Regions from separate parts of the Paenibacillus sp. FSL R5-0887 genome, predicted to be linked through region 3. Evidence: predicted binding sites of a transcription regulator. Region 3 holds the regulator's gene; each other region holds the start of a gene.
What was found. The regulator Rex, encoded in region 3, represses fermentation and respiration genes when NADH is low (regulators of the CRP and FNR family bind a similar motif). The targets are predictions, from matches to a motif close to TTGTGAAATATTTCACAA.
Positions count from the first base shown of each region.

Region 1 (8,321 bases), 270 kb from region 3:
GCTACGTAATTTGATCATTTTGATGTTTATATTACAGATTATCGGGACTTCACAAGGGTATCAGTCACAAATGGCGCTGCTTGATGGTGGGCCGAATAATACTACGCTTACCTATGCGCTGCTGATCGTAAAATATGCTTTTACGCGACTCGATTATGGAACAGCGACTGCGCTTGGCATGCTAATGTTCATAGTCCTAGGTGGTTTGGGCATTTTACAGTTCAAGCTTAACAAGGAGGACAACTAAGATGAAGAGCGCAGATAGAGGGATTCTCTCAGAACATGATTTGAAAAAAACAAGCAATAAGATCTTTTATGGCTTGATGTGCGTGGTTATTTTGATTATGGTGTTTAGCATGCTGTATCCGATTTGTATGACGTTATTTAACGGACTGAAATCGAATCAAGAGGTGAACTCATTCCCACCGCATTTTTTCCCGCAGGAATGGCACTTCAGCAACCTTAAAGAAGCGATGAGCTACATTGATCTGCTGATGTTCCTTAAGAACACTATTTATATTTTTGTGGGGAATATGGTCGTGACACTAGTCGTATTGGGAATGTCTGCTTTCAGCATTTCTCGTATGAATGTTCCTTACAGAAAGGCAATTTATTTCTTTTTCCTGATGACATTGTTTATTCCGGCGACCAGCTACATGATTCCCAACTTTGTCAATCTAAAAGAGCTTGGATTACTGAATCAGTACGCTGCCTTTTGGCTGCCGGCTGGTGCGAATACATTCTATTTTCTACTCTTAAAGAACTTTTTTGATGGGATACATCCTGAAATTTTTGAAGCCGCGCGGATTGACGGCTCCTCTGAGCCGAGAAGCTTTTTCTCCATTGCAGTGCCATTGTCGGTTCCGATATTTGCTACGCTGGCGATCTTTATCTTTTCTACTGCATGGAATGACTGGTTCTGGCCATCTCTGGTTATGCACAGTGAAGAGAAATATACGCTCGCGACAGCAATCTATAAATACGTTATTAATGTAAAGGCACTTAATACGAATATTAAATTCGCTATCCTATTTATCGTATCGTTGCCGCCGATCCTTGTCTTCCTGATCTTCCAAAAGTTCATTATGCGTGGCGTCGCATTATCAGCAGTTAAGGGATAAGCGCGGATCGACGAATTTAGTCACGGATCGTAAACATGCACATGAAAGGAATATAAATGCACCTCGTTTGTAAACGATTTCTCTTTTATGATCGATATGTAAGATAACTATGAATTGAAAAGGGGAGTTTCAATGCGTAAGTACTCTAGCGTGCTACTAAGCCTCCTTGTGGCCGGATCATTGTTAACCGCATGCGGCGGTAACAACAATAACGGAAACACGACAGGAAACAAGGAAGGGGAAGCGACTACTGCGCCAACGAATGCTGCAACAGATAATGCTGGCAGTGCTACAGCAGCGCCAACTGATGATATCACACAAAGAAAAGTGACCATCAAAATTCACTATCCAACCCCTGACCTAACCGAAGTTAGAGCACAGGAAGATGACAAGATCAAACGTTTCCAAGAGGAGTATCCGAATGTTGAAATCGTCAAAGACGATTGGCAGTACAATGTAAGTGAAATCGGCATCAAAATGGCAGCGAATGAAGCTCCAACCTTCTTTAACACTTACGCTACAGAAGCAAAATTCCTAGTTGAAAAAGGCTGGGTAGCTGACATTACGGATCTGTGGAATAAATACGAATTTAAGGATCAAATTAACCCGGTTCTCCAAAACCAATTTATCATTGACGGAAAAGTATTCGGCGTAACTCAAAAGGGTTATGTAACAACCACAATGATCAACAAAAAAATGCTGGATGAAAAAGGCGTTGCTGTTCCATCTATGGATTGGACTTGGGATGATATGCTGAATACCGCGAAAGGCGTAGCTGATACCAAAAAAGGGATTTCCGGTATTGCTCCAATGGGTAAAGGGAATGAAGCAGGCTGGAACTGGACCAACTTCCTGTTCGAAGCTGGCGGTGAAATTCAGAAGATTGAAGGCGGTAAGGTTGTAGCTACTTTTAATTCTGAGGCTGGGATTAAAGCGCTGGATTTCTACAAGAAACTTAGATGGGAAGCAAACGCGATTCCTCAGGATTGGGCACTGGGCTGGGGTGATGCTGTAGGCGCATTCCAACAAAGTCGTACAGCAATGGTAATGGCTGGATCTGACGGTGTTATTGAGCAAGCGTTGAATCAAGGCGGTCTGAAACCAGAAGATGTACTTACGTATCCAATGCCTGCGATGGAAAAAGGCGGAAAACACACTGGGGTACTTGGTGGTGACTACCTTGTAATCAATCCAAATGCAACACCAGACGAGCAAGAAATGGCATTCCGTTATATTACATTTGATTACTTCTCCGATAAAGGTCTAGAAGCACTGGATGCGGTTCTGCAACAACGTACAACGGATGGCAAATACTTTATTCCGCCGCTCTTAGATTACTATTCTGCAGATTCTGACTTCGGCAAGAAAACAAAAGCTGTGTATGATAAATATACAAATGTATATCAATACAGCCCTGATATTTTAGGCTTGCTGGACGGTAAACCGGAAGCGCAATACAATACACAGGACTACTACGCAACCATGTCCAATGTAATTCAAGAGCTGTTCTCCAAAAAGGGAACAGATTCCAAGACACAGCTTGAAGCTGCTGCAAAAACAGTGCAAGAGAAATTCTTCGATACAATTAAAGTAGAATAGGCAAGGAAGGACAGAACCGGCTCCTTTAGGAGTCGGTTTTTTTATGTTTATATTATTGATATTTTTATAAATCAACACGACGGATGGTTTCCGACTATTTTTTAGAGGGTCATGGGAAAAATAGAGTGTCAACAAAAATAGATTTGCATTTTTAAAATATTTTTGCGAGCGGAAAGGTAGAAAATGGGTATTGGTTCTTGTCTTTTTAAACATAAACTTTAGATTTAAGGGATATTACAGCATAAATAATGGTAAAAAACCTATAAAATGATCGAATGAAAGCGCTTTGAAAACAAATCAAAAAAACTTTATACTTTGTGAAAGATTTCACTATACAAGGTGGAAATGATGTGATAAGATAAATGTGTAGAGAAAAACAACCTAAAAATTGACAGGAGGACGAGGGAGATGGCAGTTAAGAACGAAGTCGCCGCCCAAGTTAAACAAACTACCGCTGAAGAGTATATTCAGACTTTGGTGGATAAAGCGAAAAAAGCACATGAGGCATTCATGGCGCTGGATCAAGAGCAAGTTGACACAATCGTTCATGCAATGGCGTTGGCTGGACTCGACAAACATATGTACCTCGCTAAATTGGCTGTAGAAGAAACTGGCCGCGGGGTTTACGAAGACAAAATTACTAAAAACATCTTCTCGACAGAATATATCTGGCACGGAATTAAATACGATAAAACAGTAGGCGTTATTGAAGACAATGCTTATGAAAGCTTCCAAAAAATTGCTGAGCCCGTCGGAATTGTAATGGGTATCACACCGGTAACCAACCCTACATCCACCACGATGTTTAAAGCGTTGATTTCGATTAAGACACGGAACCCTATTATATTCGGTTTCCACCCATCTGCGCAAGAGTGTAGTGCAGCAGCTGCTAGAATTCTTCATGATGCGGCTGTAAAAGCTGGCGCACCTGAGAACTGTATCCAATGGATTGAAATGCCAACGATGGACAAAACAAATGCTTTGATGAACAACCCTGACGTTGCACTTATTCTCGCAACAGGCGGTTCTGCAATGGTAAAAGCAGCTTATAGCTGTGGTAAACCAGCTCTTGGCGTAGGTCCTGGTAACGTACCTGCATTCATCGAAAAGAGCGCGGATATCGATCAAGCCGTAACGGACATCATTCTTTCCAAAACATTTGATAATGGTATGATCTGTGCTTCCGAGCAAGCTGTTATTATCGAAGAACCAATCTTCGATCAAGTGAAAAAGAAAATGATCGCTAATGGCTGCTACTTTGTTAACAAAGAAGAAGCTGCCAAACTTACTAGCGGCGCTATGAACGTTGATAAATGTGCGGTTAATCCAGCAATCGTTGGACAATCCGCAGTGAAAATTGCTGAAATGTGCGGCATTCAAGTTCCTGCCGGCACTAAGATTCTGGTAGCAGAACTTGAAGGTGTAGGCACTAAATATCCATTGTCCGCTGAAAAATTGAGTCCTGTGCTTGCTTGCTACAAAGTTAAAAACGCAGATCAAGGTATTGAACGCGCAGCACAAGTTGTTGAATTTGGTGGTATGGGCCATAGTTCGGCTATTCACTCCAACAACGAAGAAGTAATCATGAAGTTCTCTAACCGTCTGCAAACAGGACGTATTCTCGTTAACTCGCCTTCCACTCATGGTGCGATCGGCGATATCTATAACACTAACATCCCTTCGTTGACGCTGGGCTGCGGATCTTATGGTCGTAACTCCGTGTCGCAAAACGTTACAGCAATCAATTTGATCAACGTGAAAAGGGTGAATCGTCGTACCGTGAATATGCAATGGTTTAAAGTACCTGACAAGATCTATTTCGAAAAAGGCGCTACTCAGTACCTGACCAAAATGCCTGATATCACACGTGTCGCAATTATCACTGACCCAATGATGGTTAAGCTTGGATATGTTGAGAGAGTTGAACATTACCTGCGTCAACGCCAAACTCCTGTAGCGATCGAAGTGTTCTCGGAAGTTGAACCAGATCCATCGACAACTACAGTTGAAAAAGGTACAGCAATGATGAACAGATTCCAACCGGACTGCATCATCGCACTTGGTGGTGGTTCCCCAATGGATGCTGCAAAAGGAATGTGGTTATTCTATGAACATCCAGACGCAGACTTTAATGGTCTGAAACAAAAATTCATGGATATCCGTAAACGGGTTTACAAATTCCCTAAACTTGGAAACAAAGCTAAGTTTGTAGCGATTCCAACTACTTCGGGTACAGGTTCGGAAGTAACATCTTTCGCAGTTATTACCGATAAAACAACTGAACAACACACTAAATATCCTTTGGCTGACTACGAGCTAACTCCAGACGTAGCTATCATTGATCCAGAGTTCGTATATAGCTTGCCAAAAACTGCTGTAGCTGATACAGGTATGGACGTATTGACACATGCCATCGAAGCTTATGTATCTGTTATGGCGAGTGACTACACGGATGGTCTGGCAATTAAAGCAATCCAATTGGTATTCCAATACCTTGAAAAATCGGCTCTTGAAGGCGACAGAGTTGCCCGTGAAAAAATGCATAACGCATCAACACTTGCTGGTATGGCCTTTGCTAATGCTTTCCTGGGTATTAACCACAGCTTGGCGCATAAATGGGGCGGTCAATATCACACTGCTCACGGTCGTACTAATGCGATCCTTATGCCACACGTTATTCGTTACAATGCTAAGAAACCTACGAAGTTCGCTTCGTTCCCTAAATATTCACACTTCGTAGCTGACGAGCGTTATGCAGAAATCGCCCGTATTCTGGGATTGCCAGCTCGCACAACTGAAGAAGGTGTAACTAGCCTGATCAATGCTATTCGCGACATGAACAAAAAACTGGGTATCGAAGAATCCTTCCAACAATTGGGCTTTGATCCTAAGGATTTTGAATCCCATGTAGATTACTTGGCTGACCGTGCATTTGAAGATCAATGTACAACTGCCAATCCTAAGCTGCCGCTGGTATCTGAACTCGCAGATGTATATCGTAATGCTTTCTACGGAAGATTTGATAATTAATATTTGGTTAAGTAGATAATAGGATGGTTGTGGATTAGATATAAGTGACAAATATCACCGGAAAGGTGATATTTGTCACAGTCTATTTATAGAAAATAAACTAAAATGTTTATATAAACAACGGTCCCATATATGGAACAATGATTGTGAATTTTCGAACAACCATATTTTTCTTGGGATCACGAGACACGGGATCAACCTTCAAGCCCGCGATCTCTACAAATATAATATAAATATAGATGGAGGGATTTAGCATGTCGGTGATTGAAAAAGATGTACAAGAAGTGAAATCCGGTTGGAGAAGTTTTGCAAAAGGTAAATGGTCCAGAAAAGTTGACGTTAACAACTTTATCGCAAGCAACATTAAGCCTTATGAAGGAAGCGAAGAATTCCTCGTAGGACCTACTAGTAACACAACTGAACTGTGGAAGATTATTTCCCAATTGAGCAAGGAAGAAAGAGAAAGAGGCGGCGTATGGGATGTTTCCCTAGATACTGTCTCCACAATCACTTCACATGCTCCAGGCTACATTGACAAGGACAAGGAACAAATTGTAGGCGTACAGACTGATGCTCCTTTTAAACGTTCCATCCAGCCATTCGGCGGGATCAAGATGATGGTTGATGCTACGAAGGCTTATGGCTTCGAGCTTCCACAAAACATCGTTGACATGTTTACGAACATTCGCAAAACGCATAACCAAGGCGTATTTGATGCATATACACCAGACATGAGAGCTGTGCGTAAATCCGGCGTAATTACAGGTCTTCCTGATGCTTACGGCCGCGGACGCATCATCGGCGACTACCGCCGCATTGCTCTGTACGGTATTGATTTCCTCATTAAAGACAAAAAACAACAACAAACTGAGCTTGAAGTAGATTCCATGACTGAAGATATCATTCGTTTGCGTGAAGAGCTGTCCGAGCAAATTCGTGCACTTGGCGAATTAAAAGAAATGGCAGCTGCTCATGGTATGGATATTTCCAGACCGGCGACCAACTTCAAAGAAGCTACTCAATGGGTATACTTCGGATATCTGGCAGCAGTTAAAGAGCAAAATGGTGCGGCGATGTCCCTGGGCCGTGTGTCCTCTTTCCTGGACATCTATGCAGAACGCGATATTGCTGAAGGTACTTTGACTGAAGAACAAGTACAAGAAATCGTCGATCATTTCGTAATGAAACTGCGTATCGTGAAATTCTTGCGTACACCTGACTATAATGATCTGTTCTCCGGCGACCCAACATGGGTAACTGAATCCATCGGTGGTATGGCTGAAGACGGAACAACTCGTGTTACTAAGAACAGCTTCCGTTTCTTGAACACCCTGTACAACTTGGGTCCAGCTCCGGAACCAAACTTAACTGTACTGTGGTCCGAAAAATTGCCTGAAGCCTTCAAAAAATATTGTGCTAAGGTTTCCATCGAAACTAGTGCAATTCAGTATGAAAATGACGATGTAATGCGTCCATACTGGGGTGAAGATTATGCGATTGCTTGCTGCGTATCTCCAATGCGTATCGGTAAACAAATGCAGTTCTTCGGTGCTCGTGCCAACCTGGCAAAAGCATTACTGTATGCTATCAATGGTGGTGTAGATGAAAAATCCGGAGCACAAGTTGGACCGGAATTCCCAGCGATCACTTCTGAATATCTGGATTATGACGAAGTAATGAAACGTTTCAAACCGATGATGGAGTGGTTGGCTAAGACTTATGTTAACACTTTGAACATCATTCACTATATGCATGACAAATATTCTTACGAACGTATCGAAATGGCGCTGCATGACCGTGACATTCTGCGTACGATGGCTTGTGGTATTGCTGGGCTGTCCGTTGCAGCTGACTCACTAAGCGCAATTAAATACGCCAAAGTAAAACCTATTCGTAACGAACAAGGTATTGCGATCGATTTCGAAACCGAAGGCGAATTCCCTTGCTACGGTAACAATGACGATGCTGTTGACAGCATCGCAGTAGAATTGGTTGAAACCTTCATGACTATGATCCGTAAAAACAAAACATATCGTGATTCTGTGCCGACTCAATCGGTACTGACCATTACTTCGAATGTAGTGTACGGTAAGAAGACAGGTACTACACCTGACGGACGTAAGAAAGGTGAACCTTTCGCACCAGGTGCTAACCCAATGCACGGACGTGACAAGAAAGGCGCCTTGGCTTCCCTGAACTCTGTAGCTAAACTGCCTTACTCCGATGCACAAGATGGTATCTCTAATACGTTCTCCATCGTACCTAAGGCACTTGGTAAAGACGAGGATTCCCGTAAGTCTAACCTGGTACACATGATGGATGGATACTTCCATAACAACGCTCAGCATTTGAATGTTAACGTATTTAACCGTGAACAGCTGATGGACGCTATGGAGCACCCAGAGAACTATCCACAATTGACTATCCGTGTATCCGGTTATGCAGTTAACTTCATCAAGCTGACTCGTGAACAACAAATGGATGTAATCAACCGTACATTCCACGGTTCGATGTAATTTGTTCCTGTCATGAAGATCTTTGAATTAGTACTACTATTGAAATAATTGCAAG
Region 1 is NZ_JBBOCE010000001.1:2,833,823-2,842,143, reverse strand. Features, by position in the region: gene MKY14_RS12855 (carbohydrate ABC transporter permease) at 1-247, shown strand, start outside; gene MKY14_RS12850 (carbohydrate ABC transporter permease) at 249-1,121, shown strand; gene MKY14_RS12845 (ABC transporter substrate-binding protein) at 1,254-2,720, shown strand; gene adhE (bifunctional acetaldehyde-CoA/alcohol dehydrogenase) at 3,129-5,750, shown strand; gene pflB (formate C-acetyltransferase) at 6,005-8,266, shown strand.
Region 1: a site for Rex is predicted at 5,895-5,912, ahead of pflB (formate C-acetyltransferase). Genes of this name have one in related genera too.

Region 2 (8,321 bases), on a different contig from region 3:
ATTACAATGAGCCATGACAGATTTATCACTGAGCAGACCAAAATCATGCAAGGCAAAAGCATCGTTCTTTTGGAATCGTTCTTGCACATAACCGTGCGCCCAATCACTTTCACTACAGTGCGATTGCACATACGTATCATATTTAGCGGCAAGTTCTCCCAAGCCTTGTAAAGCCTCATTAGTGCAGCTTGGAATGAACCTTGGTGTCACTACTGGATAAACGCCTTGTTTAGTAGATTTAGCGAGTTCTTGTACAGCTAGTATAAATTCTTCCGTATCCACTAGTGCGGTGTGGGTGTCGGAGTCGCGGTAATTCTCAGGATTTCCCTGCGGATCGTCCATAACCACTTTTCCAACGAGTCCACGTTGTCCTTTTTCCGCACATATTTTAGCCAATAATAGACTGGCCTCTTTATGCACCGTTGCAAAATAAAGTGCTGTAGTGGTTCCGTTTGCGAGCAAAGTACCAACCACGTCATCGTAGACTTTTTTTGCAAAAGCCAGGTCCGAAAATTTAGACTCCAGTGGGAAGGTATAAGTATTTAGCCAATCATAGAGCGGGATATCTAATGCAGTTCCAGATTGAGCCCATTGTGGCGCGTGGACATGCAGATCGATAAAGCCGGGCAAAAAATACTGGCCCTCGGCTAATACATGAAAATTGTCCTGACCTTGATAAGCATCAAGCAAGGGTTGATAGTCGGCGTGCTCCGGTGCAACGATCATTTCTATCATCCCATCCGAATTGATACAGAAGAGATGATCCTTTAAAATTTGAATTTCTTTTGGAGATAGGCTAGAAAATGAAGTGCCTAGGAATATTTGCATATAATTTCTCATGAATTCCGCCTTAATGTTCGTCTTTTGGTGTGCATTCGTTATTATAATCCGTGAAAAAGGATAAGTCCAGACCAAAAGTCGAATAAAGGCGTAATTGACGGATAGGAGAAGCTGAGGAATTGAAAGCGAATATGACGCATAGACGTCACGTTCGCTAGGCTAGAATACAGAAAAAGATAGAGGGAAGTAAAAAATGCTGATCGGCTTCGATTTCTTTACGGTTATAGGAAATGAATGCGGTTACTATCTTGTGATATAATAGATGAAATCGATCAATAGTTTGAGAAAATTGGATTAGGAGTGTTGCCTGGATGAGAAGATACAACATTTGGCGCCCGTTGATGTTAATTATTGTTGCTGTACTTACAAAAAGCTTGGTCACTAACCTGTGCATTTTGTTTGGTATGCAGGCTGAATCAGCAAGTAGTATGGGGACGCTGGGCATGGTCATTGCCGGTTTAGTGATGTACAATCGCATGACAAATCGCCGACGTAAATAAGCTGGCCGGATAGATTATAAACGTCTGGTTATTATGTTATAGTAAAGATTGAAATAAAACTTGTATCGACCTGAAAAGGAGTACTTCATGACACAGTTTGTCTACAAACAAATTATTGATGACTTAAAAATGAAAATTTTTGCTGGGCAGTTTCCCGATATGAAATTACCGGATGAACGAACGCTTAGTGAAACTTATCAAGTGAGTCGTAGTTCTATTAAAAGTGCTCTGACTAAAATGGCAAATGCCGGCATTATTTTTAAAAAGCGTGGCTCAGGGACATTTATAAATCCTTTATACATAAAAAATGAATCTATTTTTAACTACGAAGGCTCTAATTTAGGTGTCACCGACAATTTTCAAATGAATGGGAAGAAGCCAAAGATTAAAGTTTTGAAATTTGAGGTCATTCCACCAACGGAAGAACTACAGCGGGATCTGTTTTTAGGCCCTCATGATTTTGTTTACAAAATCATTCGCTTACGTCTTTTTGATGATGAACCCTTTATGATTGAAACGGGTTATATCCCAATCAAAATCGTGCAGAATTTAAATCAGACCATTATTGAAGGATCTATCTTTAATTATTTGGAGGATTCACGAAATCTGGCGGTAACCAAATCCTTTTTATCGATATCCGCAGAACCCTCTGAGGCTACGGATCAAGAGCTGCTGCATTTGCAGGCAAATGAGCCAGTAAGCATTATGGAAGGGATTTTCTTTTTAGATAATGGCACGCCATTTGAATTCTCCCATATGCGCTTCCACTATAAATACTTAAAATTTAATACCTTTGTGTCCGTTCATTAAAAGTAAGACTGGGGAATTTTTCTCGGTCTTATTTTTTTTGTTTTGCGCAAAATAGATGAAGGATAAGGAGCAAATACCCCCGCAAACTTCAGTCCATATTTTTACATATATATTAATATTGACGTATTTTTACAGACAATTGACACTGTATTTCATACTATGTTCATATTTTCACAAAATTGGACCGTATCATTTGTTGAAAAGGTTGAATTAATTTTTCGCGGCGGTATGATGTACTTGTGGAAGAAATTACGGCAATGTAGACACAGAAAAAATTTTGGGGAGTGGAAGAAATGGTATTATCCATGGATGTTGATTACTCATCAAAAACTTATTTAGAGAAGCTTGATGCATACTGGCGCGCAACTAACTACATCTCTGTAGGTCAACTGTATTTGAAAGATAATCCGTTGTTAAGAGAACCGCTGAAAGAAGCAGACGTAAAGATTAAGCCCATTGGACACTGGGGAACTATTCCAGGCCAGAACTTTATTTATGCCCATTTGAATCGGGTCATTACTAAATATGATTTGAATATGTTCTACATCGAGGGCCCTGGTCATGGCGGTCAGGTTATGGTTTCGAACTCCTATCTCGATGGTAGCTATACTGAAATTTATCCGGAAATCACACAAGATATCCCAGGCCTGAAGAAATTGTTCAAACAATTCTCTTTCCCAGGTGGAGTTGCTTCCCATGCTGCCCCTGAAACACCTGGATCGATCCACGAAGGTGGCGAATTAGGTTATTCTCTATCCCATGGTGTAGGTGCAATTCTGGATAATCCAGATTTGATCTCCGCGGTTGTTATTGGTGATGGAGAGGCTGAAACTGGCCCATTAGCGGCTTCATGGTTCTCCAACCGGTTCATCAATCCAGTTACTGATGGTGCAGTTCTGCCGATCTTGCACTTAAATGGTTTCAAAATCAGTAACCCAACGATTCTGTCTCGTCAATCCAAAGAAGAAATTACTGCATACTTTAAAGGTATGGGTTGGGAACCGTTCTTCGTTGAAGGCGAAAATCCTGATCTAATGCATCCGGAAATGGCTAAGGTGCTTGATACCATCGTTGAAAGAATTGAAGCGATTCAAAAGAATGCACGTGACAACAATGACCTGACGCGTCCGGTTTGGCCAATGTTGGTCTTCCGTTCTCCTAAGGGCTGGACGGGTCCAAAGCAATGGGATGGTGTTCCGAATGAGAACTCTTTCCGTGCCCATCAGGTGCCGATTCCAGTGGATCAAAAAAATATGAAGCATGCTCCAGCGTTATTGGAATGGATGAACAGCTATAGACCAGAAGAATTATTTGATGACAATGGTCGTCTGAACGCTGAACTTGCTGAGATTCTGCCAACTGGCGACAGACGTATGGGAATGAACCCAGTTACTAATGCTGGCAACCAAATTAAAGATCTAAACTTACCGAATTTCCGTAAGTTCGCACTTGATAATTCCAAACCAGGTGAAGTAATAGCACAAGATATGGCCGTTCTGGGTAAATACATGAAAGATGTTATCTCTCTGAACGAAGAGAACCGCAATTTCAGAATTTTCGGACCGGATGAAACAATGTCCAACCGTCTGGGACCTGTCTTTGAAGTAACGAAACGTCAATGGTTGGATCAAGTGATTGAGCCGAATGACGAATTCCTAGCTTCTTATGGCCGTGTTATCGATTCCCAATTGTCTGAACATCAGGCAGAAGGTTTGCTTGAAGGTTACGTATTGACAGGTCGCCATGGTTTCTTTGCAAGCTATGAAGCTTTCTTGCGTGTCGTGGATTCGATGATTACTCAGCATTTCAAATGGCTGCGTAAAGCAACAGATCAAAGCTGGCGTGCGGATATTCCATCATTGAATGTGGTAGCAACTTCAACTGTATTCCAGCAAGACCACAATGGTTATACTCACCAAGATCCAGGTTTGCTAGGTCACTTGGCTGATAAAAAACCAGAATTTATCCGTGAGTATTTGCCGGCTGATGCCAACTCCTTGCTGGCTGTCTTTGACACCGTCTTAAATGACCGTCAAAAAATTAACTTGATTGTTTCTTCCAAACATCCTCGTCCACAATGGTTCAGTGCGGATGAAGCACAAGAGCTGGTGGATAAAGGACTGAAGATTATTGACTGGGCAAGCACCGATCAAGGTGGAGAGCCTGATGTTGTCTTTGCTTCTGCAGGTACAGAACCAACTATCGAAAGCTTGGCTGCCATCTCTATCCTGCATGAAAAACTGCCGAACCTTAAAATTAGATATATCAACGTGGTAGACTTGTTGAAACTGAGAAGTCAAAAATTAGATCCGCGTGGCTTATCTGACGAAGAGTTTGATCAATTTTTCACAAAAGATAAACCAGTTATCTTCGCTTTCCATGGATATGAAGGTCTGATTAAAGACTTGTTCTTTGATCGTCATAACCATAATCTGCACGTACACGGATACCGCGAGAATGGCGATATCACAACACCATTCGATATGCGCGTATTGAATCAAATGGACCGCTTTGACTTGGCGAAGGAAGCTGTTCTGAGCTTGCCTAATGCTAACGACTATAAAGCGATCGCAGATGAAATGGATGCTATCGTTAAGAAACATCACCAATTCATTCGTGAAGAGGGTATTGATTTGCCAGAAGTAGAGAACTGGGTATGGAAAGCTTTGAAATAAGCGTATAGCCGGTACCATAGGAAGTAATACAAAAAGACACCTTTAGAGGTGTCTTTTTATTTGTTTAAATAACCATACAAAACAATTATAATCATTTTTTCATCTTTACCACTGTAAATATATGTGAGTAAATAGGTGGGTAAAGAAAGGGGAGAAATGTATGACATCTATTGATAAACTTCCCAAGTCTATAGAAATACAGCTTACAGAACAACCTTTATTTCACTCTGTATCTGATTTAATGAAAGATGGGCAATTCGGTGAGCAGTGGCTTGTATTGACTGAGAAGGAGATTTCCGTTTGGGGAACGGACGGGAAACTGGTCTCAAAGCTTCTAGTCTCGAATATTACTGATGCCCGGGTAGTAGGCGGGGTAGGCGGCGGATCGTTGCTTGTGGATACCCAAGAGGGGCCTATTATACTTATACGTTATACAGCATCACTTACCTCTATATTTGGTTTTGCTTCTAAATTAATTGGCGCTGTAGCTAAAGGCGAGGAACGGCCAACCGCTTCTGAAAAAGAGTTTCCAAGAAATTGTCCAAAATGCCGCAATCCACTGCCGGAAGATTCGCAAGCTTGTCCGGTGTGCAAGAGTAACGGCAAGGTTCTATTTCGGATGCTGAGCTATGCCAAGCCTTATAAGATCCAAATGATCGCTGCGGCGATTATGTTGATTTTTACTACATTGGTAGAGCTTGTTCCACCTTTTTTGACGAAGATGATCGTTGATAATGTGTTGACAGAAAAGGATATGGGCTCAACGCTTCTATGGATTGTGATCGGGCTAGCAGCCACGTCCTTAGTAATTACTTTAATGCAGACTGTACGTGGACTTATAGGGGTATGGATTGGTTCCAAAATCATGGGTGATCTTCGTCATGATGTGTATCATTCCTTGATGAAATTATCTTTATCTTTTTTCGACCGAAGACAATCTTCGCAATTTATTGGACGGGTGAATAATGATTCAGAGGCGATGCGGCAATTTATGACTGACGGTGTAATCTGGGTCTCGGGTGAATCGCTGCGGGTAATCGCTATTTTCACTATTATGTTCAGTATGGATTGGAAGCTAACGCTGCTTGCTATGCTGCCTATGCCGCTTATGGTGGTGCTGTCGACCGTGTTATGGCCGATGATTGGCAGACGTTGGTACCAGCAGTGGAGATCTATTTTTAGATTAAACGCTTTGGTTGGCGATTCTTTGCAGGGGATTCGTGTAGTCAAAGCATTCGGTCAGGAAACAACAGAGATGTCACGTTATACAGTCGCCAATAAGGAGCTGGTTCGGCATAATATTCGGATCGAAGGCTTATGGCAGGGGATGTTTCCTGCTTTTGCGTTGGTTGCTGGTGTGGGTACGTTATTAATTTGGTTTTATGGCGGGAAAACGGTGCTACAGGGCCAATTATCCATCGGTACGCTAATCGCTTTGGTGACCTACCTTGGGATGCTTCTTGGACCTTTGCAGTGGGTGAGCCAAATGATCAACTGGGCCAGCCATGCGATTTCAGCAGCAGATCGGGTCTTTGAAATTATGGATACTCCGTCAGATGTGCCTGATACTGTGAATCCAGCAGCCATCGGCCGCGTAAACGGTGAGGTTGAGTTTAAGCGGGTTACTTATGGATACGAAAAACATCATCCTGTGCTCAAGAACGTGGATTTAAAAGTGGGTGCGGGCGAGATGATTGGTCTGGTCGGACATTCAGGTGCCGGTAAGTCGACTTTCATTAATATGATCTGTCGCTTCTATGACACAGATGAGGGAACCATTACCATCGATGGTGTGGACATCCGAAATATCAGCCAGTCAGATCTGCGTAGTCAGATCGGTGTAGTGCTGCAGGAGACGTTTCTATTCGACGGAACGATTGCTGAGAATATTGCCTATTCTAAACCGGACGCTACGGAATTAGAAATCATGCGCGCTGCAAAAATTGCCAACGCCCATGATTTTATCGTTCAATTGCCGGATGGCTATGATACAAGAGTTGGGGAACGTGGCCATAAATTGTCCGGTGGAGAGAAGCAGCGAGTGTCTATTGCCCGAGCAATAATTCACGATCCGCGAATTCTAATCCTAGATGAAGCAACAGCTTCTGTAGATACAGTGACCGAGCGACAAATTCAAGAAGCGATCTCGCGACTGGTAAAAGGCAGAACGACATTCGCGATTGCCCATCGATTATCCACGCTAAGAAATGCGAACCGTCTTGTAGTGCTTGAACGCGGGAAGATCATTGAAGTGGGTACACATGAGGAATTGCTTGCTGCAGAAGGTGCTTACTTCAAGCTAGTTGAGGCACAGAAGGAAATGTCGCAGATTAAGGGGGTTGAGATGCATGAGTGATTCGAATCTTGTTAACGGGGAATTGAATCCTAAAGATCCCTATGAGATTAACATTCTTGAACCGGGTGCAATCTCTTTTAGCCGCAGTCAAGGTGGCGTGTTTCAAGGAGTAGTGGAGGGTCAAGTCTATGAGGAATTAATTCTTTTTCGTATATTTCCATTCCAATATACCACGGAGTATATTTCAGTTCGTAACTCCAAGAGTGAGGAGATCGGAGTCATTCGTGACATTGATCAGCTCGATGAAGAAAGTCGGGTGGAAGTGGACACAGAGCTCCGGCTGCGGTATTTTCTTCCGGTTGTAACCCGCATTGATTCTATTAAGCAAAAAGCGGATATGTGGATTTGGGAGCTGCAAACGAATCTGGGCCAGACCCGGATCGTTATGCGGAACCTGCACGAGCATATGCAGTATCCAAGTCATAAACGAATCATTCTTACGGATATCAATGGAAAAAGATGCGAAATCCGTGATTATCTAGCCCTGGATGTTCAGAGCCGAAGCAAGCTGAAGGATGTTTTATAGTCTAGTTATGAAAAAGCTCCGCAGCCATTTGTTGATGGCCTGCGGGGCCTCTTTTTTTATCCGTAGTTTCTGCTAAGGAAAAATTTGATGGCGTTCTCTCTTCGGTATGGTAATATATTACAACCGGATCTTTACCATAGGGGAGGTATGTGAGTGAAGCATAAATGGATCAATTCGCCGTACACCTTTGCTTTAGGGATGTTTGCGATGATGGTTCCCAGTCAGGCATTTAGTTCATTTTACAGTTACTTTTATGTTGAAAAATTAGGATTGGGCATTGGACTTGCTACATTAGCCAGAACCATCTTTCTGATCTGGGATGCGGTAAACAATCCGTTATTCGGCTATTGGTCAGATCGCACAGATACTCGTTTGGGTCGACGCAGACCATGGGTGTTTGGCTCAATTCCGTTATTCATGCTGGCATTTGTACTGGTTTTCTCCCCTCCCGGCGGATTATCTGAAAATGGATTGTTCACTTGGTTTCTAGTCACACTTATTTTCTATGAGGCTGTCGCCACTGTGTTATGGGTGAATTATGGAGCGTTACTCCCGGAGCTCTTCCGTGGAGACCGTATTCGGGCAAAAGCCTCTGCGATTCAGCAAGGCTATCA
Region 2 is NZ_JBBOCE010000002.1:1,914,315-1,922,635, reverse strand. Features, by position in the region: gene guaD (guanine deaminase) at 1-840, opposite strand, end outside; gene MKY14_RS26310 (hypothetical protein) at 1,152-1,340, shown strand; gene MKY14_RS26305 (GntR family transcriptional regulator) at 1,428-2,150, shown strand; gene MKY14_RS26300 (phosphoketolase family protein) at 2,444-4,825, shown strand; gene MKY14_RS26295 (ABC transporter ATP-binding protein) at 4,986-7,181, shown strand; gene MKY14_RS26290 (DUF1854 domain-containing protein) at 7,174-7,707, shown strand; gene MKY14_RS26285 (MFS transporter) at 7,861-8,321, shown strand, end outside.
Region 2: a site for Rex is predicted at 2,310-2,327, ahead of MKY14_RS26300 (phosphoketolase family protein). Genes of this name have one in related genera too.

Region 3 (8,321 bases):
TGGTGACTCTCTTGGGAATGTAGTCCTTGGATACGATACAACTTTACCGGTAACGATTGAAGATATGGTGTACCATACCCGCTCGGTAACTCGAGGAGCACAAAGCACCTTTATCGTGGCGGATATGCCATTTATGACTTATCACGGAAGTGTAGATGAAACTCTGCGGGGAGTGCGCAGATTAATGCAGGAAGGGCGGGCTCATGCCGTCAAAATGGAAGGTGGACTCGAGATTTGTGAGACTGTAGCTACGGTGGTAGCTGCGGGAGTCCCTGTACTGGGACATATCGGGCTTACTCCGCAATCCGTGAATATGATTGGTGGCTACCGGATTCAAGGCAAAGATGCCAAAGATGCGCAACGCCTGATGGATGAAGCTAAGGCGCTTGAGGCCGCAGGTGCTTTTGCAATCGTTCTGGAGCTGGTAACGGAAGAAGTAGCCCAAGCGATCTCTGAAGCGCTTAGCATCCCAACCATTGGGATCGGTGCAGGCCGTTACTGTGATGGACAGGTATTGGTTTTCCATGATTTGCTGCGGTATGCCTCACCTTACCGTGAGAAACGTTTTGTCAAAACCTATGCGGATGTGGGTAATGTAATCCGTGAGGGCATCAGCCAATATGTGAAGGAAGTGAAGGAACGTTCCTTCCCAGATGAAAGTCACGTTTTTAATGCAGATGAAACGGTTTTGGAATCTTTATATGGCGCTGCAAGAAAGGAAGGGAAATAAATGAGAGTCGTCAGAAGCATGGAGCAGCTGCGCGAAGCTTTGGAGTATATGAGACAAGGCGGGCACGCCCCGATTGGGTTCGTTCCTACGATGGGATACTTGCATGACGGACATGCCAGTCTGCTTCGCCGGGCTGGAGAAATGAGCAACACAGTGGTAATGAGCATTTTTGTGAATCCTTTGCAATTCGGGCCAAACGAGGATTATGATTCCTATCCGCGTGACGAGCGTCGTGATTTGGAGCTCGCTGAACGTGAGGGAGTAGATATTGTATTTATCCCCAGTGTGGAAGAAATGTATCCGCAGCCTACTCGGACTACGGTCTCGGTATCGGAGCTTACTACCCGGCTTTGTGGGGCATCCCGCCCTGGGCATTTTGATGGTGTAACCACAGTGGTTAATAAATTCTTCAATATCGTACAGCCGGATTATGCTTTCTTTGGGCTGAAGGATGCTCAACAAGTTGCTGTGCTTCGCCGAATGGTGTCCGATCTTAATATGAATATCGAAATTATTCCTTGTCCGATCGTTCGTGAAGGGGATGGACTTGCACTCAGCTCACGTAACGTATTCTTGTCTCCAGAGGAGCGTAGTCAGGCATTGGTGTTATCTCGATCCTTACGTGAAGCACGTCAGTCTATTGAAGAAGGAAAAGTAACAACCGTTGCTGAAGTGCGGGAATTGTTGACATCGGTTATTTCCAGCTCCCCTCTAGCGGTGATTGATTATGCGGAGATCTTAACATTCCCTGATCTTGAAGGATTAGAGGATGAAGCTCTTTTATCAGAAGTGGATGGGGAAATTATAATAGCGCTCGCCGTGAAGTTTGGCAGAACACGCTTGATTGATAATAATGTATTTATTCCAAAGGAGGTTGCTGCACTTGTTTAGACATATGATGAAATCCAAAATTCACCGCGCAACAGTAACGGAAGCGAATTTGAACTATGTAGGCAGTATTACCATTGATGAGAGCTTGATGGAAGCCGCGGACATTCTTGAGAATGAAAAAGTTCAAATTGTGGATAACAATAATGGTTCGCGACTGGAAACCTATGTAATCCCTGGACCGCGTGGAAGCGGAGTGATCTGTCTTAATGGTGCCGCAGCTCGTCTTGTTCAGCCGGGCGATACAGTAATTATCATTTCGTATGCGATGTTGTCCTCAGAAGAATTGGAGTCACATAAGCCAACGGTGGTATTCGTGGATGAGAATAACAAACCAGTGAAGCTGGCTGATCATGAATTGCATGCTACAATCGCTTAATGTATGGACTTACGCCATGTAATGAATGGCAGGGATGAAAGACCCCGATCTCGCAGAAAATGAAGTCAGGCAAGCTGAACTGATTTCATCTTCAGTAAGGGGGGGATCGCCCATGTTTCAACATTTGTTTGCTGAAATGAACAAGGTGCTTCAGGAGATCGTAACAGATTACCCTACAGCGGAGGGTGCCCGCCGGAACGAGCTTTTATGCAATTATAATATGCTGCATAGACTGAGCGACAAAGTGATGGATGAATGGCTCGCTTTTGCTGAGAAGCTTAGTTCCTTTCGCGAAAGTGCGGATTTTACAGCAGTGGTCGAAGAGGAAGTGCCGGAACAGGAAGCACCAGAGCTATGTATGGATTCCTTTGTAAGAGGTCAGGGGTATTATAAGCTGCTGATGTATGGAAAGTGTATTGATCAGTTTAAAGAAGTTATTGCGCAATACCCGGATAGCTTGGCTGCTCGATTATATTTAGCCATCTCTTATCTGCAGGAAGGTGACGGTGAGGCCGCTTGGAGTCATCTGAACCATATGCTGGGCTTGATACGGGAAACCAAGCTGAAAGCCATGGTTTATAATGCTTTAGGCTGCATACGAGCCTCACAGGAACGTTTCAATGAAGCGCAGGAATTGTTTGATCTTGCTTTGCAACATGACCCTGCGCTTCCGGAACCAAACGTTAACTTAGAGGTATGCCGCCGTCGTGGAGGGAAGCTGCATTTTGGAAATCAGCTGGTTTCCCTTTTGTAAAAGAATAACGGTTTTGGAAATTTCCATTCAAGCGATGCATCCCCTGAACCAGTGGTGTGCATCGCCTTTTTTCGCAACTTCTGTTATGCTGATTAAGAGTCTCAATTGAAAGGGAATAGAATTATAATGAAATTTGCCGTGCTTGATTTTGAAACAACAGGAACCCAATCCGTGGGTGAAATTATCCAGGTTGGCCTTGCAATTATAGAAGAAGACCGGTCCATCTCCCGGGTATATGGTTCCTATGTCAAGCCCGGAACGCCGATTCCTCCTTTTATAACAGGTCTGACGGGGATTACCGATGATGATGTTAAGGATGCGCCTGAGCTGGATGAGATGATGATGGAGCTTGTTCCGCTCTTGGATGATGTTGTGCTTGTAGGGCATAATGTCGCTTTCGACTTCCATTTTTTACAAAATGCTTTAGATCGTTGTGGTTATTTGCCATTTCAAGGGCGGATTTTGGATACGATTGATTTTCTGAAAATTTGCTTTCCTTCGCTCACATCTTATCAACTAGGCTCTGTCAGTGCTCATTTTGGAGTGACACATGATCGTCCGCATCAGGCAGATAGTGATGCACTTGCGACTGCTTTAGTGCTGCTGAAATGTCTGGAGGAGCTCTACGAGCTGCCGCTGCTTACGATCCAGAGACTCTGTGAGCTGTTTACCGAAGAGGATAGTGATCTGGGCTGGTACTTTGATGGTCTGCTGCGAGAGCGGGAAGCGGAAACGCTACAGCCCGAAGGTGATCTGACTTTCTATCGTCAATTAGCGCTTGCAGTAGGAGATTGGACGGAGTTAGCGCCACCTAGAGATGAGCATGCTGAGAATCCGCTAGCGAATTTATCTTTTACTGATTATATGGACGAAGTAACCAAACGACTTAAAGACACATTACCGCAGTATGAAAGCCGGGAAGCTCAGGATATTATGATCAATGAGGTGATGACGGCACTTGCCGAAGACAAACACCTACTGATCGAAGCGGGCACAGGAACCGGTAAATCGCTCGGTTATTTGTTGCCTGCCATTTATCAAAGCGTTCGCACCAATGAAAAAGTCATGGTCAGCACTCATACCATTAATCTGCAGGACCAATTGCGCGAGCGGGATATCCCTTTGTTAACGCAGGTAGTTCCTTTTCCGTTTAAAGCTGCTATTTTTAAGGGAAGAGGGCATTATTTGTGTCTGCGTAAGTTTGAGCATAAAATTAATAAAAAGGACTTTATAAGCCCAAGGGAAGATGCGCTTACTGCCGCTCAGATGATTGTATGGCTCACTCAAAGTGAATCAGGGGATGATGAAGAGCTGAATTTAAGCGGCCGGGGCGGTGATTTCTGGGAGACGGTGGCAAGCGATACCGATTCCTGTCTGGGCCGTTCTTGTCCTTGGTTCCGCAAATGTTATTATCATAGGGCCAAGCATGAAGCTGGGATTGCTGACGTGGTTATTACGAACCACTCCAAGCTATTCGCAGATGTTAAGGCTGGGCACCAGCTGCTTCCGGCTTACGAGCATCTTGTCATTGATGAAGCACATCATTTAGAAGATGTGGCTGGTAAACATCTTGGCATGCATATGAAGCATTTCACTGTGGCACACACATTATCGCGGCTGTATAAAGATAGCCGAAACGGACAGCTTCCTGCTCTTCGTCAAATATTACAGTCGTCAGGCAGTGAAGAGGCTTCAGAATGGAGCGGAGTCATCGATCGGATCTACCCGGATCTGCTTACCGTCAAAGAAACCTGGGATGCACTCAGCGACAAGCTGTTCAGCCTTTTGCCGGAACGCAGTGATGCAGGGGCAGGGGAAGCGGGACAACTGGTTATGCGGTTGATTCCCGCCCGTAAGCCGAAGGATTGGGATGAATTGGTTGCGCTAGAGAACACTATGAATCTGACGTTAAGCGACATCATCCGTAAGGGTGATAAAATGCTTAACGAGATGCGCGACCAGGAAAGCCAATCTTCAGCAGACAGTCTTGTTACTGATATTAGCGGTTTATTTAAGGATTTGGCTTCCATCCGTGAGCAAGTAAGATTCTTTATGGGGCTGAATGACGATAATGTAGTATATTGGCTGGAGGCAAATGGAAATTACCGCAGCAAATCACTGCAGATGTATGCCGTCCCTGTGGATGTTAGCAGCCAGCTTAAAGAGTTGTTCTTCGATAAGAAAAAAAGCATCGTGCTTACCTCGGCGACGCTGTCTGTAGATAAGTCTTTTCAATTTATGATTGATAATCTCGGACTTAACGAAGCTGCAGAAGAGGGACGTCTAATGACCTCACTCCTTCCATCTCCCTTTAAGTATCGCGAGCAGGCACTGCTAGTTATACCGCGTGATTTTCCTAGTGTGAAGGGGAGTGTGGGCGATGCTCGATTTGTCGATACACTCGTACAGTCATTATCGGAAGCTGCTAAAACAACACGTGGGCGGATGCTGGTTCTGTTTACTTCTTATAAAATGCTGCGTCAGGTATATGATCCGCTTAAAGAGGCTTTGGCCTCACAAGAGATTACGGTGCTTGGTCAAGGCGTGGAAGGTGGCAGCCGGAGCAAGCTGATCCGCCGCTTTCAGGACAGTGCAGCATCCGTATTGCTGGGGACGAGCAGCTTCTGGGAAGGTGTAGATATTCCAGGTGAAGCACTGACTTGCCTGGCCATCGTGAGACTTCCATTTCAACCGCCGAATCACCCGTTGGCGGAAGCGAAGTCGGAGTTATTACAGGCCCAGAAGAAGAATCCGTTCATGAAATTATCTGTTCCTCAAGCGGTTATTCGTTTTAAGCAGGGATTCGGAAGACTGGTTCGCACGGCGCAGGATCGCGGAATAGTTATTGTTTATGATACAAGGGTTATTGAATCTCATTACGGGAAGTATTTCCTTTATTCATTGCCTGGTCCCAAAATGGAGCATATGCTTACTGATCAAATGGTCCCACGCATAGCGGAATGGCTAGAGGATGGCGGCGCTTCTTAAAACGCTCGTCTTCAGTTTAGCTCCTCCTTATCCTTAAGGGCGGTGTGTTACAGTACCGTCCTTAATAAGGAGAGGTAGACGTTTGAATATGGATTTTCACAAGAACATTACTATTTTTAGGAGGAAAAATATGAAATCGGATAAAATATCAGAAGCCGTTGTTCGCAGACTGCCTGTGTACTTGCGTTTTTTGAATGATCTCCAGAATCGCGAAATATTAACAGTTTCCTCTCAGGAACTTGGACAAAAGCTTGATCTTAATCCCGCACAGATTCGTAAGGATTTAGCATATTTTGGTGACTTCGGCAGAAAAGGTATCGGCTATGATGTAACGTATCTTATTGAGAAAATCCGTCATATCCTGAAGCTGGATCAACAGCTTAATGTAGCTTTAGTTGGAGCAGGTAATCTCGGACATGCCTTGTCTAATTACAATGCATATCTTAAAGATACTATGAAAATCACGGCTATATTTGATTCGTACGCTCCTAAGGTTGGACGTAAGATCAACTCCCTTACTGTGCAACCGATGGATGAACTAGGCAGCACGATTCGTGAGCAAGGTATTCGCATTGCCATTATTACCGTACCTGATTCAGAAGCTCAAAATGTAGCAGATATTCTCATTTCTTCTGGGATTGAAGCGATTTTGAACTTTGCCCCTGTGATTCTGAAGACACCACCGAATATCCGGGTGCATGCAGCTGATTTTACAACTGATCTGCAAAGTCTTGCTTATTACTTGCGGGATGGAAAGGAAGAAAGCGAACATGAACAACAATAAAACGATAATTAAGGGCGGGTATTTTCTGACTCCGGGAACGGATGAGCCGGTTCTGAGTGGATATATGACTATTGAAGATGATTTAATCACTTACATAGGAAAAGAAGAGCCTCAGATGGAAGCTGGAGTGCAAGTGGTTGATGGCAGCCGTCTGCTGTTCATGCCTGGACTTGTAAACACACATGGTCATGCGGCGATGTCTTTGCTGCGTGGATATGGAGATGATTTAGCGCTACAAGTGTGGCTTCAGGAGAAGATGTGGCCGATGGAGGAAAAGTTCACCGGTGATGATGTATACTGGGGAACCTCCTTATCTGTATTGGAAATGCTGAAGGGTGGAACTACGACCTTCCTCGATATGTATGATCATATGGACCGAGTAGCCGAGGTAGCTGAGTTATCAGGTATCCGTTCCGTATTGATGCGTGGTGTGATCGGGTTATGTCCAGAGGATGTACAGAATCACAAGCTTGCGGAAGCGATTTCTTTTGCCCGTAACTGGCATGGAAAGGCTGAAGGTAGAATTACTACTATGATCTCGCCGCACGCCCCTTATACTTGCCCTCCGGACTTCCTGGTTAAGTTCGTGCAGGCAGCGCATGATCTGGATTTACCGATGCATACGCATATGTCCGAAACGAAACGTGAAGTGGAACAAAATGTGGCGGATTACGGGTTGCGTCCTGTAGCTCACTTAGAGAAGCTTGGCATGTTCACACGTCCATCGATAGTTGCACATGGTGTTCATTTAAATGATGAAGAGATTGAGATCTTGGCTCGCCATAATGTGGGTGTATCTCATAATCCGGGCAGTAATTTGAAGCTGGCTAGCGGAGTGGCTCGGGTTACTGATCTTCTAAAAGCTGGTGTGAAGGTGTCTCTTGGCACGGATGGCGCGGCAAGCAACAATAACTTGGATATGTTTGAAGAGATGCGGCTTGCAGCTCTCATTCATAAGGGTGTCAGCGGTGATCCAACGGCTGTTCCAGCTCCAGAGGCTCTGCGTATGGCTACAGAATATGGCGCGCAGTCCATCTTTTTAAATAATGTAGGCAGACTTGCTGTAGGGATGAAAGCAGATTTCATTGCTATTGATATCGATCAGCCGCATTTGCTGCCACACACAGATCTGTTGTCTCATGCAGTTTACTCTGCTAGCGCTAAGGATGTTGAGCATGTGTGGGTGAATGGTAAACAGGTCATCAAGCATGGACAATGCTTAACCCTGGATGAGGAAGCTATCCGGCGTAAAGCGCAAGAAGCCTTCGAAGGTTTATTGAAGCGTTAAGTCTGGAGAATAACGAATAAATAATAGGCTGCGACTTTTTGCTTTTAGCAAAAGTTGCGGCCTTTTGTGTATTTTTAAGGCTGGGAAAGCTAGAAAATTATGAAATTTTGGATAAACACGCGGGTGTGTTATATAATCAAAAAAGATATATTACTAGAAAGGGAGCTGTACCTTGAAGAAAAGGAAAAAATGGATCCTCCTGGGGTCAGTTCTGATTCTGCTCCTGGGGTTTGGACTTATCCAGTTCTATGCCTATATTATGAAAGATCAATGGAACGAGCGTGATATCGCTAAGGATGTTGCCAAAACCAGAGCGGGTCTAACAGAGGTAACCAAAGCACAAAAATCGGTTTGGGATGAAAATGCAGTGTACTGGGTATTAACTGGGAAAAATGAAGCCGGGACTGCTCTTATGGTCTGGGTCCGCTTTACGGTAGATGGAAAATTTGCTGAAGGCGACGACGCAGTGTTTGCTGAGGAACTAAGTAAAGGAACCTCGGAAGCCCAAAT
Region 3 is NZ_JBBOCE010000001.1:2,561,465-2,569,785, reverse strand. Features, by position in the region: gene panB (3-methyl-2-oxobutanoate hydroxymethyltransferase) at 1-730, shown strand, start outside; gene panC (pantoate--beta-alanine ligase) at 731-1,621, shown strand; gene panD (aspartate 1-decarboxylase) at 1,614-1,997, shown strand; gene MKY14_RS11560 (tetratricopeptide repeat protein) at 2,110-2,751, shown strand; gene dinG (ATP-dependent DNA helicase DinG) at 2,878-5,739, shown strand; gene MKY14_RS11550 (redox-sensing transcriptional repressor Rex) at 5,870-6,523, shown strand; gene MKY14_RS11545 (amidohydrolase) at 6,510-7,811, shown strand; gene MKY14_RS11540 (cell wall elongation regulator TseB-like domain-containing protein) at 7,984-8,321, shown strand, end outside.

Region 4 (8,321 bases), 1.1 Mb from region 3:
ACATTCCATCGCGGGACTTTACGGAGCGACCTATGTGAACACATATCCGGATGAAGTTCTTGCTTTTGTCGGCATCGATAGCAGCGTTCCCAATCAACCCGGAATGGATGTCAAATTACCTTTGAACGCCATGAAATTTCTTCAAAAATCAGGTCTAATGAGATTGGTCCAAAAAGTGAGCGGAGATCCCTATGAATCGCTTGCGTTCGATGAGCATACCAAAGAACAGATGCGTTTGATTTCGAATCAAGTCGCGACCAATCCAACGTTGATGAATGAACTGGGCCACCTCGGTTCCAATTTCAAAAATGGAGAAAAAATCACAATGCCAAATGACTTGCCGCTGCTTCTCTTCGTTCAATCAAATAACGAGCACAATAAACAGTGGATTCCGCTGCATGAGGAGCAAGTCAAACAATCCGCACAGGGCAAAATGATCCCAATGGAAGGTTCACATTATCTGCATCATACAAAATACAAAGAAATCGCCGAGGCATTCAAAGAGTACATGAAACAAATTCAAATTCAATAGTAGGGTTGATAATTAAACTGCGGAGCCGAACTTGGTTCCGTGGTTTCTTTGTTTTTTCATTTATAAACACGATTTTTAAACCTTATTCCTGGGACATTGGAGTATGGTATACCTCAAGACAAATTTTGGTCATTTCGTCTATGGATTTTGCAAAGTCTGATTGTATCCATTTAAGGAGAACATTATAGAGGGCCCCCGCTTTAAAGTATATTCGGTACACATTCTCGTCGCTTTTGTCATGAGCAGTAGAAAGCATCATTTCATTCAAGCAATCCAGAATTACATGATCAAACTTTGCACTCTGAAGTGCTTTGTAGATGTTCCGCTGCTGAAAAATAACTTCAAAAAGCACTTTGATAAATTTTTGAGGTTCTTTAGCTTTGCCTGTTAATTCATTGGTGTAAGGTAAGAGTTTTTGATTAATTTCAAAAATAAGCGAATCGACCAAATCCACCAGGATCTCTTGCTTGGAGGAATAGTTGTTGTAATAGGCTGTTCGAGAAACCCCTGCGCGCTTCACAATATCGGTGATGGTGATTTTGTCAAAAGGCTGTTCCTGGATCAAGAAGACTAATGCCGTACAGATGGCTTCTCTTGTCAAACGGTTGGTTTCTTTATTGGAACGATGCTGAGAGGTATTTGGACTGTATAATTCATGATTTGAGATGACATTTCCCCTCCGTTTGTACATTCTGATGTTCGTTTCATTGTTTTTCATGAGTCTTTTCAATATGCTAAAACCATAAGGCATTACAAATGTAATGTCAAAATAATCGTTAGTTAAAATGGGAGGGCGTCATGTTAGAAATCTTATATAGACGATTGTCAGCAGTGCTGCTTTTGATCCTAGCACTAAGTGCTACGGTATTCATTGGCGAAGAAACGGTAATCTCAATCGTGACCATCATCTTTTTATTAGCAGAATTAGGCATCTCTTTTTTACTATTAAAGAAGCGTGAGAAGTTACATGTAGTATTTATTAGTGCGATGGTGGCAGAAGGGTTATTCTTACTAACAAGAAATTTTTGGCTGCTTGCGCTTTCTATCCTCTTGCTGATCATAGCGGGCATATGGAGAGGACTCTTGGGGCAAAAGGTAAGCAGAAGAGTTACTCCGTTTCTAGTGGTTCGTAAAGTGTTATTCAGCATTGCTGCACTTATCGTTACTGCACTTTGGGGTATTGGAGTCTACGCAAAACCTATTACAACACCTGTAGCATTAGCTGCTGATACGACAGTGACGATCGATGAACGCAATTTGGATTCTGCAGCAGTGATGCTCAAAGATATTGAAGTAATGAATTCTTTTGGAAGCCGTACAACCGGCTCTGAGGGTCACAATCAGTTTATTGCTTGGCTGGAGCAACAGGTAACGGATATGGGGCTGCAAGTATTTCGTGATCGCTATACTTTTGACCGATGGGAAGAAAAGAACAGTGCTTTAATGATTGATCAGCAGGCAATTCATGTCTCTTCAGCTTTTCCCTATTCCGGGGAAACTGACGAAAAAGGTGTAACTGGGGAGCTGGTGTATACGAAGCGTGGTGAATATGGCCAGGCCAGCGGAAAAATTGCTGTCATTGAAATTGAGAATTTCAGAAATTTTCCAAGTGGGATCGTTATGAATATGCGGGCTTCATCTCCAATGGACAACCAAATTGCCCCAAATGAAGGCGATCTGGTCCTCACTACAGCATTAAAAGAAGCTAAATTGGAGCAAGCGAAGGAAATGGGCGTAAAAGCTGTTGTTTTAGTCTGGAAAGGGGTATCTGACGATAAGGTTGAAGAGCAATATGTGCCTTTTACCACCGATTATGCTGGAATCCCTGCGATCTGGGTGAATGAAACGGAAGGGCAAAAGGTTATCAGGGCAGCTCAGGAGCATAAAGAAGGTACGGTTATTTTAGAAGCGGTAATACAAAAAGATGCCCCAACAGAATCCTTTTATGTGAAAATTGACGGTAAGAATAAAGACGAAGCAATTATCGTAAATACTCATACGGATGGGATAAATGTGGTGGAGGAGAATGGCGCTGTGGGCATGCTGTCTATGATTCGTTACTTACAGCAGGAGCAGCCGGAACGTACGATGATATTTGCTTTTGTGACAGGGCATTTTAGATTGCCGGAGTTCAAAGGGTCCTCTCAGGCGACTTCTACCTGGATGGAGGGGCATCGAGAGCTGTGGGATGGCAAGAATGGCCATTTAAAAGCTGTAGCTGGAATTACGGTTGAGCATTTAGGCAGCATGGAGTGGAAGGACGATGATACGGGTCACTATGGTCCAACTGGACAAATAAGTACAGAATATACCTATGCGGGCAATGAAATGATGGCAGCCATTTGGCTGAAGGCTATTGAAAAGACAGATAGCACACGTACTGTATTATTGCGTGGACATAACAAGTTTGAGTTTGGAGAGAGTCAGCCCTTATTTGAAGCAGGGATACCGGTGATTGGTTTCATTCCAATGCCCGACTATCTGCTCGTGGAAAGTGACAACAGAGAGATGGACAAATTTGATGCAAAGCTAATGCATACGCAAATTGTATCGTTGCTGAAAGCGGTCAAGCTAGTGGACGGAACGGAGACGACTAAGCTTGGGAAGTCAGATGGGTATTCTTTTTTCTACGGTCGTACTAAATGATATTGGCAGATCAAGATTTGTCATGACGAAGATGACATTAGCTTTAATTCAAAAAACACTGATGATTTGAGTCAGTGTTTTTTGTTGCAAAAGGGGGATATATTATGGCTCAAAATGAGAAAATATCGTTTTTTTGCCAGCATCGAAGTAGGAGGGAACTTGTGACATCACATATGCACTAATCAATCAATAGCTCCTTCGGGTACTTTTTGTGTTATTCACTGAGTTGTCAGAAAGATTTGACCCTTTCTTGAACGTTTAGGGATTAAGAGATATCTGTGATTGAATTACTTGCAATTTAAGATAAGATGATTTTAATTATTGGGTCACATTATAATTTTGACTGCTCAGTATCAGATAAATCGGGCTCGCCAACTCTTGCTTTGTGAATTTTTTCTCTTTTTACATAGCAAAGAACGATGAACGTCATACTAAAACGAACAGGCAACGATGTCGCTGAACCTTGCTAAACCTGATATTGAATGCAGCCAACAGTTAGCAGGCCTAATCATAGAAAAATGAACAGTGTTTTGAAGGGAGCAGTAAAGAATGGCAATTGATACGGTGCTATGGAGCAGGCTGGTGACAGGCTTGACTCTCGGGTTCCACGTTATTTTTGCGACGATTGGCGTCGGTATACCGCTAATGATCGCTATAGCAGAGTTTATCGGGATTCGGAAGAAGGACCCCCATTATACACTTATGGCAAAGCGGTGGTCTCGAGGATTTGTCATTTCTGTGGCGGTTGGTGTCGTGACCGGTACAGCGATTTCACTACAGCTGGCCCTGGTATGGCCGAATTTTATGAAACTGGCTGGGAATGTCATTGCACTTCCGTTATTCATGGAGGTGTTCGCGTTCTTCTTTGAAGCTATCTTCTTGGGCATTTATTTGTATACGTGGGGTCGGTTCAAAAATCCGTATATCCATTGGCTGCTGACGATACCGATTGTCGCCGGGGCAGGCATGTCTGCCGTTTTTATTACGACGGTGAACGGATTCATGAACCAGCCTGAAGGCTTTGTCATGGAAGCAGGCCAATTCACAGCGATTAACCCGGTGCAAGCGATGCTGAATACGGCGACGTTCTCCAAAGTGTTCCATGTATTAAGCTCGGCCTATTTGACTGGAGCTGCCTTGTTAGCCGGGATTGCAGCCTTCGCGATGCTGAGAAAAGGTGTGTCCGCATACCACAAAAAATCTTTAAATCTAATGATGGCGGTCGTTTTACTATTCGGTTTGCTGAACACGTTAGCCGGTGATGTGTCTGCCAAGTTTTTGGCCGAGCATCAGCCAGAGAAGCTTGCAGCGGCAGAGTGGCATTTTGAGACGAGCAGCAGTGTGGATTTGGTACTATTGGGATGGCTGAATGCAGAGCATGAAGTTCTAGGGGCTCTTCATCTGCCGAAGCTGCTCAGCTTCCTGGCCTTTGGAGACTTTAATGCAGAGGTGACGGGGCTCGAGGAATTCCCCAAGGAAGAATGGCCACCGCTTCTCGTTCATTATCTGTTTGATTTAATGGTCGGAATTGGATTTACTCTGCTCGCGATTTCGTTTCTATATTTTCTGTTTGTGTTCTGGAAAAAGCGTAATGAGCTTAACAAGTGGATGCTTCGCATCATCGCACTGAGCGCCCCTCTCGCTTTTCTGGCTGTTGAGCTGGGATGGTTTTATGCAGAGATTGGCCGACAGCCGTGGATTATCCGTGGATATATGCGTGTTGAGGAGGCTGCCACGTCTTCACCGAATGTAAGAATTATATTCTTCGCCTTATTGCTCTTGTACATCGTACTCGGCAGTATGTGTGTAATCGTGCTGAGACGCTTGTTCAACAATAATCCGGCAGAAGCTGAGATGGAGAAATGGATGAAGGATCATCCTAATCAATTTACGGAAAAGGGGGGCACTGAATGATGAGTTACGAATTGATTGGCATCTCGGTGCTCTGGCTGTTTTTGTACGGCTATTTAATTATAGCTTCCATTGATTTCGGAGCGGGCTTCTTCGCCTTTTATGCACGTTTAACAAAGCAGGATCATCTCATTAATCGTCTGATTTCCCGATATTTATCACCCGTATGGGAGATTACAAATGTATTTTTTATCTTTTTCTATATTGGCATCGTCGGATTTTTTCCGGACACAGCCTATTATTATGGCTCCGCGTTACTTGTTCCGGGAAGCATTGCAGTGATTCTTCTTGCGATTCGCGGTTCATTCTATGCTTTTGAAAATTACGGTTCCAAGAAAAACATAGTATATCTTTTTTTGTACGGAGCTACAGGTTTGCTTATTCCAGCATCGTTGTCAGTGGCGCTAACTTTGTCTGAAGGCGGCTTTATCGTGAAGCAGGGGGAGACGGTTTCTCTAGATTACTGGGCGCTGTTTACCAATCCGTTATCGTGGAGTATCGTTGGACTGGCAATCGTGTCCGTTTTGTTCATTAGCGGCTCATTTCTGACATTTTACGCTTCTCGGGCGGAGGATCATTCCGCGTTGAAGCTGATGCGCAACTACGCCCTGTTTTGGAGCACACCCACGATAATCCTCGCACTGACAGCATTTATCTATTTGGGTCAACACAATGAGCGCCATTTTCAAAATATGATGGATTTATGGTGGTTACTGGCACTTTCCGTTGCTTTCTTCATGATCGCGATGTGGCTATTATATAACGGACGCCGTTACGGATTAGCTTTTATATGCGTCATGTTGCAGTTTTTCTGTGCCTTTTTCGCTTATGGGATTGGGCAATACCCTTATATTCTTGATCCGTATATCACGATTCAGAGCAGTGCAACTTCACCGGCAATGGGTTTAGCGTTAGTAATTGTGTTTATCGGCGGTCTATGCCTGTTGATCCCATCCCTTATTCTGGTCTTCAAACTCTTCCTGTTTGATGCGGATTATGTTAAAGGGAAAAAATAAAGCTGATTAATCCATTACGGCATGTTTGAGGTTTTCCTACAAGCCTATAGATAAAGGAGGTGTGATCTATGAAGAGGAAATCCAGTCTGATTTCTCAACAAATGTCTTCACAAAGGAAAAACATGGCTCTCCTCGCAATCATTTCACTAGCGCTTGGTATAGCTATTGTGAGTCAGGCTGGACTGCTTGCTGAAGCAGTCCAACGGATTTTTGTCGAGAAAGCTTCATTTTCATCGGTTATCCTGTTGCTCGGCATACTTCTAGCTGTTATGGCTGTGCGCACACTGTTGTCTTATGGAAACGGTATAGTTGGCTTACATATGGCTGCCACTGCTAAGACAAATATGCGCGCTGCCGTGCTGCAAAACTTGACTCATGCCTCCATGCCTTCAACCCTTCGTGGACAGACGGGAGGAAAGGTCAGTGTTGCTCTGGATGCTGTGGATGAGGCCGATAGTTATTTCAGTCAATACATGCCGCGTATGATGGAAGCTGCTATCATCCCGGTTCTGATTTTGGTCGTTACATTTATCCAACATGCCAACACAGGTTTCATTCTATTGTTTACTGCTCCGTTCATCCCGCTGTTCATGATTTTGGTAGGGCTGAAAACGAAGAACAAATCCGAAGAAAAATATGCGCAACTGGCTGAGTTCTCAGGGACGTTTCTGGATTCTCTTCAAGGACTGGTGACATTGAAAATATTTGGACGGGCTTACCGTCAGCAACAGGAGATCGAGCGCAGTAGCTTGGGTTATCGTGATGCCACAATGGGCATTTTGAAGATTGCGTTTACGAATACCTTCATGCTGGAATCGATCGTAATGCTTAGCATTGGCATTGTCGCTCTTGAACTGGCCATCCAGTTGCTCGTTTTCAAAGCTATGACGTTCCACACCGCCTTTCTCGTTTTGCTGCTCGTTCCCGAGTTTTACAACCTGTTAAAGAATACGGGAACGGCCTTTCACAGTGGCCGGACAAGTATGGGTGCGGTTCGTAAGGTGGAACAGATGCTTGAGGAAACGGCAGGGGGGAGCAGGGACGCTAATGGCATTGAAGGAGCATTAACAACCGATGGAATCGACGAGATCGACAGCATGGATAAGGTCGGTGATAGGACCGACAGAATAAGCAAATTGGAACTCACCCATTCTGGAGACCTTTTAATACCGCCGTCCATCGTAATTGACCAACTCCGGTTTCAGTATGCTCCAGATTCTTTCGAGCTTAAGACGGGGCGGATCCAGCTTAGTCCAGGAGAACACATTGCCATTGTTGGCAAAAGCGGTTCCGGCAAAACGACTTTGCTACATCTCATTGCCGGTCTGCTGAAACCAGAATCGGGAACGCTTCTGGTGAATGGAAGTCCACTCTCGCAATACGATGAAACCGAATGGTTCGAACATGTTAGCTACATTACACAGCATCCGTATATTTTTGCAGGCACATTTTCTGAAAATATTGCGATTGGTGCTCGTGGGAGCATCTCCAGAGCAGAAATTGAGCGGGCGGGGGAAGAAGCAGGACTCGCTGCGCTTACAGCCCAATTAGAGCATGGATTTGATACCTTTGTTGGTGAAGGAGGCCGGGGACTGTCTGGTGGGGAAAAGCAACGGCTTGCCTTAGCACGCGCTTTTTTGAAGCGTCCTGCTATCATTTTGTTTGATGAACCCACAGTTGGACTTGATTTGCACACCGAGCGGGTACTGCAACGCTCCATAGCCAAACTGGCAAAAACGGCTACAATGATTACGGTAGCTCACCGATTATATACGATTCAACAAGCCGACAAGATTTTGTTTATGGACAATGGAGTGTTGGTGGACTCGGGACGACATGACGAGCTTCTGGAGCGCCTGCCTCAGTATGCCGAGATGATTGATGTAGAGCGGAAAGGGGGGATATCCTCATGAATGAACTGGCTGTTCTGTCAAAGGCGATGATTCAGGAGCGCAAGGATATCATTCTTTCGATTTTGGGTGGATTTATCGCCGGCATAGCCGGTGTGGCACTCTTTTCTGCGAGCGGATATCTGATTTCGCAAACGGTATTTGCGCCACCGCTTTATACTTTAATTGTACTCACCTCCATGGTCAAACTGCTGGGTCTGCTTCGGGCGGCGAGTCGTTATGGAGAACGCTTGTATTCTCACCGGGCGACATTCTCCATGCTTAGCCGTTTACGTACATCCTTTTTTGCCAAGCTTATTCCTTTAA
Region 4 is NZ_JBBOCE010000001.1:1,475,779-1,484,099, forward strand. Features, by position in the region: gene MKY14_RS06655 (alpha/beta fold hydrolase) at 1-532, shown strand, start outside; gene MKY14_RS06660 (TetR/AcrR family transcriptional regulator) at 615-1,250, opposite strand; gene MKY14_RS06665 (hypothetical protein) at 1,331-3,178, shown strand; gene MKY14_RS06670 (cytochrome ubiquinol oxidase subunit I) at 3,728-5,092, shown strand; gene MKY14_RS06675 (cytochrome d ubiquinol oxidase subunit II) at 5,089-6,105, shown strand; gene cydD (thiol reductant ABC exporter subunit CydD) at 6,174-8,018, shown strand; gene cydC (thiol reductant ABC exporter subunit CydC) at 8,015-8,321, shown strand, end outside.
Region 4: a site for Rex is predicted at 3,562-3,579, ahead of MKY14_RS06670 (cytochrome ubiquinol oxidase subunit I). Genes of this name have one in related genera too.